DNA from 2 places in the Kocuria oceani genome. Region 2 is predicted to be linked to the other one. Evidence: predicted binding sites of a transcription regulator. Region 2 holds the regulator's gene; the other holds the start of a gene.

Region 1 (3,408 bases), on a different contig from region 2:
GGCCGAGCCCCGCCCACTCGGTGGTGCCCGTCGTGGTGGGCTCCACGAAGCGGTTCTGCGTGAGCAGCTGCATCACCAGCCCGGACATCGCCATGGCGGCGCCGGCGAGCACCAGGGCCACGGTGCGGGGGACGCGGGTGATGGCGAACATCTCGCCGCCGCCCTCGGCGCCGAACACGTCGTAGACCCCCGTGAGGAGGGACGCGGCCAGCAGCGCGAGGACCCCCAGCGCGCCGGCGAGCAGCTTCCGGTCGAACAGCGCGCCCTTGCTCCCCGGGCCGTTCCCGGCCGGGGGACCCGGTGTGGTCGTCGTCATGAGCCTCTCCTCCGGCCTCGTGCCCGGCGCGGGACGGTGGTGGTGTCCGCCGTCGGAGGCCCCACCACCGTCGTCCGCACGGTCGGTCAGTTCTGCTCGCCCATGGCGTCGGCCAGGGTGTTGAAGAACTCCGTGTAGGTCTGGATGCCCTCGTTGGTGTACGTGTCCTTGGGCATGTACACCACGTTGTCCTCCCGCACCGCGGTGACGTTGCGCAGCGCCTCGGCGTTCTCGACGACCTCCTGCGCCGGCGTGTACTCGGCGTCGTCGGGGCTGACGGCCGCGTCACGGTCCATTACGAGGATCCAGTCGGGGTTCGAGTCCGCGATCGCCTCGACCGAGATGTCGTCGCCCTGGTGGTCGTCGGTGGCCCCGTCGACCTCGAGGGCCGGGGCGAAGTCGAAGATCTCGAACAGCGGGCCCAGGGTCCGCCCCACCTCCGGGGCGATGTAGCCGATCTCGCCGCCGGAGACGGTGACGGCCATGACCGTGTCCCCGGGCTGGTACTCCTCGACGACTCGCTGCATCGCCGCGTCGAAGGCGCCGTTGATCTCCTCGGCCTCCGCGCTCCGGTCGAAGATCTCGCCCAGCACCGAGGTCTGCCGCTTCAGCTCCTCGTCGAAGGGCTGGTCCTCCCGGGGGTCGAGCTCCACGATGGTGGCGTCCGGCACGAGGTCGGCGAAGTCATCGCGGTAGTCCGCGAAGCGCTGACCGTTGACGATGAGGTCGGGGTCCGCCGCGACGACGGCCTCGAGGTCGGGCTCGCGGTGGTTGCCGAGGTCGGTGACGGACTCGTCGTCGGCGTAGGCGATGGTGTCCGGCATGAGGGCGCGCGGGGCGGCCACCAGCTCGATGCCCCAGTCCGCCAGCGTCTCGAAGGTCCGGTTGTCGGTGGCGACCACGGACGCCGGCGGGGCGTTCACGGTCTGGGTGCCGTAGTTGTCCTCGACCTCGACCGTGGAGGCGGCGGAGGACTCCGCGGACGCCGTCTCGCCGCCCTGGGATCCACCGCAGGCGGTGAGGGCGAGGGCGCTGACGGCGGCCAGGACGGCGGCCGGGTACTGGGTGCGGTTCATGGTGTTCCTTCGTGCGGGGATTCGGGTGCGGGTCCCGTCGTGCCGCCCCCGGCGGGGCGCACGGCGGGGCGCCGCACGTGGCGACGTCCCGGTGCAGTGCACGGGACGTCGGGGCGGCACCGGTTCTCGGCCGAGGTAAGGCTTGCCTTACCGCTCAACCTAGAGTGTTCCGGGCGGGTGAGGCAAATCATTGGAGAACATCGGCGTGCCCTAATTCGACCGGCATGGGACCGGCCGCTCCACCGCGCTGGCACTCGCCTTGACCGACTGCTAGGCGACTTCTATAGTCGGCCTTGGCACTCTCCGGGTGAGGGTGCTAAGGGCCAGGCGATCGATCGGCACCGCGACGACGGTTGGTGCGCCAACCGGCCCGAAGCACGACGGCGGGCCCTGCCCGCGGTCGCCCACCGCTTTCCACGCCTACAGAGAAGGAGAGATCGTGTCGGTCTCCATCAAGCCCCTCGAGGATCGCATCGTCGTTCAGCCGCTCGCCGCTGAGCAGACCACCGCTTCCGGTCTCGTCATCCCGGACACCGCCAAGGAGAAGCCCCAGGAGGGCAAGGTCCTGGCCGTGGGCCCCGGCCGTGTCGACGACTCCGGCAACCGCATCCCGGTCGACGTCAAGGAGGGCGACGTCGTGATCTTCTCCAAGTACGGCGGGACCGAGGTCAAGTACAACGGCGAGGAGTACCTGGTGCTCCCGGCCCGCGACGTCCTCGCCGTCGTCGAGAAGTAGAGCCGGCGCAGCAGGCCGCGCAGTCCTGACGAAGGGTGCCCGCCGCGCGCCCCGCTTTCCCGGCGGGCCCGCGGCGGGCACCCTTCGTCGTCCCCGAATTCCCGAACCCCGCTGGACCACCAGCCACCCAGAAGGAGCTCTTCGCCCATGGCCAAGCAGCTGGCATTCGACGATGCCGCCCGCAAGTCCCTCGAGAACGGCGTCAACAAGCTCGCCGACACCGTCAAGGTCACCCTCGGCCCCCGCGGGCGCAACGTGGTGCTCGACAAGAAGTGGGGCGCCCCCACGATCACCAACGACGGCGTGACCATCGCCCGCGAGGTCGAGCTCGACGAGCCCTACGAGAACCTCGGCGCGCAGCTCGCCAAGGAGGTGGCGACCAAGACCAACGACGTCGCCGGCGACGGCACCACCACCGCCACCGTGCTGGCCCAGGCGCTCGTCAAGGAGGGCCTGCGCAACGTGGCCGCCGGGGCGGACCCCCTGAGCCTCAAGCGCGGCATCGAGAAGGCCGTCGAGGCCGTCGCGCAGCGCCTGCTGGACAACGCCCGCCCGGTCGAGGGCGTCAACGTCGCCCACGTGGCGACCATCTCCGCCCAGGACCCCACCATCGGGGAGCTCATCGCCCAGGCCTTCGAGACGGTCGGCAAGGACGGTGTCATCACCGTCGAGGACGGCTCCAGCACCGAGGTGGAGCTCGAGGTCACCGAGGGCATGCAGTTCGACAAGGGCTACCTCTCCCCGTCCTTCGTGACCGACGCCGAGCGCCAGGAAGCGGTCATGGAGAACTCCCTGGTGCTGCTGTACCAGGGCAAGATCTCCTCCGTGCAGGAGCTCATGCCGGTGCTGGAGAAGGTCCTCCAGGCCAAGAAGCCGCTGACCATCATCGCGGAGGACGTCGAGGGCGAGGCCCTGTCCACCCTGGTGGTCAACAAGCTGCGCGGCACCCTCGACGTCGTGGCGCTCAAGGCCCCCGGGTTCGGCGACCGCCGCAAGGCGATCCTGCAGGACCTCGCGGTGCTCACCGGCGGCGAGTTCATCACCTCCGAGCTCGGCATCAGCCTCGACCAGGTGACCCTGGAGCAGCTGGGCACGGCCCGCCGCGTCACGGTGACCAAGAACACCACCACGGTGGTCGACGGCGGCGGGACCCCGGAGCAGATCCAGGAGCGCGTCGCCACGATCCGCGCCGAGGTGGAGCGCACCGACTCCGAGTGGGACCGGGAGAAGCTCCAGGAGCGGCTCGCCCGCCTCGCCGGCGGGGTCTCCGTGATCAAGGT
Region 2 (3,408 bases):
GGTGACCGTGTGGCCGGTCTGGGTGCCCGGGGTCACCGGCACCTCGCGCTCCCCATCGAAGGTCTCGAGGGTCACGGTGGTGCCCAGGGCCGCGGAGGTCATGGGCACGCGCACCCTGGCGTGCAGGTCGTCGCCCTGCCGCTCGAAGGTCGGGTCCGGATCGACCTTGAGCTCGACGTAGAGGTCCCCGTTGGGACCGCCGGCCGTGCCGGCCTCGCCCTGGCCGGAGAGGCGGATCCGGTTGCCCGAGGAGACCCCGGCCGGGATCTTGACGGTCAGCGGGCGGCGGTCGCGCACGCGGCCCTCGCCGTAGCACTCGTGGCAGGGGTGCTTGATGACCGTGCCGAAGCCGTCACAGGTGGCGCAGGGGGCGGCGGTCACCACGGTCCCGAGGATGGACTGCACCTGGCGCTGCACCTGGCCGGCGCCGTGGCAGACCTCGCAGGTCTCCGGGCGGGTGCCCTCCTGGCAGCAGCTGCCGTTGCAGGTGGGGCAGACCACCGCGGTGTCCACGGTGATCTTCTTCTCGGTGCCGAAGACCGCGTCCTTGAGGGACACGCGCACGTTGATCAGCGCGTCCTGGCCCTGGCGGGTGCGGGAGGCGGGCCCGCGCCGGCCCGCCCCGGAGCCGCCGGCGCCCTGGAAGAAGGTGTCGAAGATGTCCTGGAAGCCGAAGCCGGTGCCCGGGAACCCGCCGCCGAAGCCGGTGTCGGTGCCGTTCTCGTTGCCGGTGGCGTCGTACACCCGCCGCTTCTCGGGGTCGGCGAGGACGTCGTTGGCGTGGGAGACGCGCTTGAACTCCTCCGCGGCCTCGGGACTCGGGTTGACGTCCGGGTGCAGCCGGCGGGCCTTCTTCCGGTAGGCTTTCTTGATCTCTTCCTGGCTGGCGTCGCGGGACACACCCAGGGTCTCGTAGTGATTGCTCACCGTGGTCCGTTCTGTCGAGAGGTCTGGTGGGAGTTCTGGTGCAGGGCCCCGGCACCGGGGCCCGCGGGGGCTCAGCCCCCGAGGATACGGGAGAGGTAGCGGGCGACGGCGCGCACGGCCGCCATCGTGGACGGGTAGTCCATGCGCATGGGGCCCACGACCCCGACCTTGGACTGGGGCCCGTAGCCGGTGGCGACGACCGCCGCCTCGGACAGGGGCCCCGCGGCGTTCTCCGCGCCGATGCGCACGGCCACGCCGCGGGCGTCCTGCTCCATCTCGGAGAGCAGCCGGAGCATGACGACCTGCTCCTCGAGCGCCTCCAGGACGGGGCCGATGCTCAGGTGGAAGTCCCCGGTGGCGCGGGCGAGGTTGGCGGTGCCGGCCATGACCATGCGGTGCTCGGCCCCGCCCGCGGCCAGGGCCCCGACGACCTCGGCCACCGTCTCGGCGGCCGGGCGCAGCGCGGGCGCCATGTCGGCGGTCATGGTCACGAGCGCCGCGGGCACCGCGGCCAGGGAACGGCCGACGGCCGCGGCCAGCACCCGGGTGCGCAGCTCGAGCAGCTGCGTCTCCTCCAGGGGGGCGGGCAGCACCGCCACGCGCTGCGCGACCCGTCCGTTGGTGGGGATGAGCACCACGAGCACCCGGCCCGCGCCGAGGTCGACGACCTCCACGTGGCGCACCGTCACCCCGGACGCGTTCGGGTACTGCACGACCGCCACCTGGTGGGTGAGCTGGGCGAGCAGGCGCACGGTGCGCTCCATGACGTCGTCGAGGTCCGCGGCGTCGTCGAGCAGGCTCTGGATGGCCCGGCGCTCCGGGCCGGACAGCGGCTTGACGGCCGCGATCTGGTCCACGAACGTCCGGTAGCCCTTGTCGGTGGGGATCCGGCCGGAGCTCGTGTGGGGGGCCGTGATCAGGCCCTCTTCCTCGAGCGCGGCCATGTCGTTGCGCACGGTGGCCGAGGAGACACCGAGCCGGTGCCGCTCCACGAGGGCCTTGGAGCCCACGGGCTCCTGGAAGTGCACGTAGTCCTCCACGATGGCCTGCAGGATCTGCAGTCGTCTCGGATGGTTCACGTCGCTCCTCCCCGTCGTCTCCTCGGCACCCGGGCCGCCTGGCACTCGGGCGGCCACAGTGCCAGCGCGATCCAGTGTAGCCCCCGTGTCCGACCCCACGGTCCCGCCCGCCCGGTTTGGTACGCTTCCGGCTGATCCGCGCCGGACGGGCGGGACCGCGACCGGGAGGACGAGCATGAGCGACTACGGCTGGGGGCCGCGCAGCCTCGACGACGCGGGCCTGGCCCGGCGGAAGCCGGTCTCCGCGGAGGTGCCGGTCGCCCCCGGGCTGCTCCTGGAGGACGTCACCACCGGCTGGGTCGGGGCGGTCGTGTCCCTGGAGACGATCGGCGGGATGCGGGTCATGGGCCTGGAGGACCGCCGCGGCCGGGTCAAGGCGTTCCCGCTCGGGCCGGGCTTCCTGCTGGAGGGCGAGCCCGTCGTCGTCGTGGAGCCCCGCCGGGCCCCGGCGGCGAAGCGGCCCGGGCGCACCCGCTCCGGCTCCGTGGCCGTGGAGGGGCTGCGCGCAAGCACCGCCAAGGCCTCCCGCGTCTGGGTCGAGGGCTACCACGACGCCGAGCTCGTGGCCAAGGTCTGGGGCCACGACCTGGCCGTCGAGGGCATCGTCGTGGAGCCGCTGCACGGCGTCGACGACCTGCCGGCGGCGGTGCAGGAGTTCGGCCCGGGCCCGGGCCGGCGGCTGGGCATCCTCGTGGACCACCTCGTGCCCGGCTCCAAGGAGTCCCGGATCGCCGAGCGGACGATGCGCCTGCCCGGGGCGGGCGGCAACGTGCTGGTGCTGGGCCACCCGTACGTGGACATCTGGCAGGCGGTCCGGCCCCCGGTCCTCGGCATCGAGGCCTGGCCCGAGGTCCCACGGGGCACCGACTGGAAGACCGGCACCGCCGCGGCCCTCGGCTGGCCGCACCGCACGCCCGGGGACCTCGGGCGGGCGTGGCAGCACATCCTCTCCCGGGTGGACAGCTACGCCGACCTCGAGCCCGCCCTCCTGGGGCGGGTCGAGGAGCTCATCGACTTCCTTACCGCCCCGGGAGCCTGAGCCCCCGGGCCGGCGCGACCGCCATCACGTCACACTGGCACACGTGCGCGGGCGAACCCCGTGCAACTTCCGAACCGGCCGGTAGAATCGAGCCACGCCATCCGCCGACCGCAGCCGCGCCGCGGTCCCACCCCCGAAGGACTTCCGTGCCCGTGCAGACCGACCCCCGATCGAGCCACGAGAACGCCGAGGCCCCGTTCGAGGGCCTCTCCCCCGTGGCGCAGCCGCTCACCGTCGCCGAGGACCACCAGTGGGCGACCCTGGCGCACTTCGCCGGGGTGGTCGGCTTCGTGCCCTCGTTCCTCATCCACCGCGTCTTCCGCCGCCGGGGGAGGTTCACCGAGCAGGAGTCGCGGGAGGCGA

The links. Region 2 encodes HrcA, which represses chaperone genes, less so after heat shock. Its sites were predicted from a motif close to TTNGCACTCGNNNNNNNCGAGTGCNAA; they were not measured.
Region 1: a site for HrcA is predicted at 1,640-1,666, ahead of groES (co-chaperone GroES). Genes of this name have one in related genera too.

What each region holds. Positions count from the first base shown of each region.
Region 1 is NZ_JARAMH010000002.1:13,632-17,039, forward strand. It holds gene PU704_RS02030 (ABC transporter permease) at 1-316, opposite strand, end outside; gene PU704_RS02035 (siderophore ABC transporter substrate-binding protein) at 403-1,392, opposite strand; gene groES (co-chaperone GroES) at 1,832-2,128, shown strand; gene groL (chaperonin GroEL) at 2,276-3,408, shown strand, end outside.
Region 2 is NZ_JARAMH010000007.1:220,546-223,953, reverse strand. It holds gene dnaJ (molecular chaperone DnaJ) at 1-927, opposite strand, end outside; gene hrcA (heat-inducible transcriptional repressor HrcA) at 999-2,006, opposite strand; gene PU704_RS10170 (DUF3097 domain-containing protein) at 2,182-3,045, shown strand; gene PU704_RS10165 (DUF4870 domain-containing protein) at 3,192-3,408, shown strand, end outside.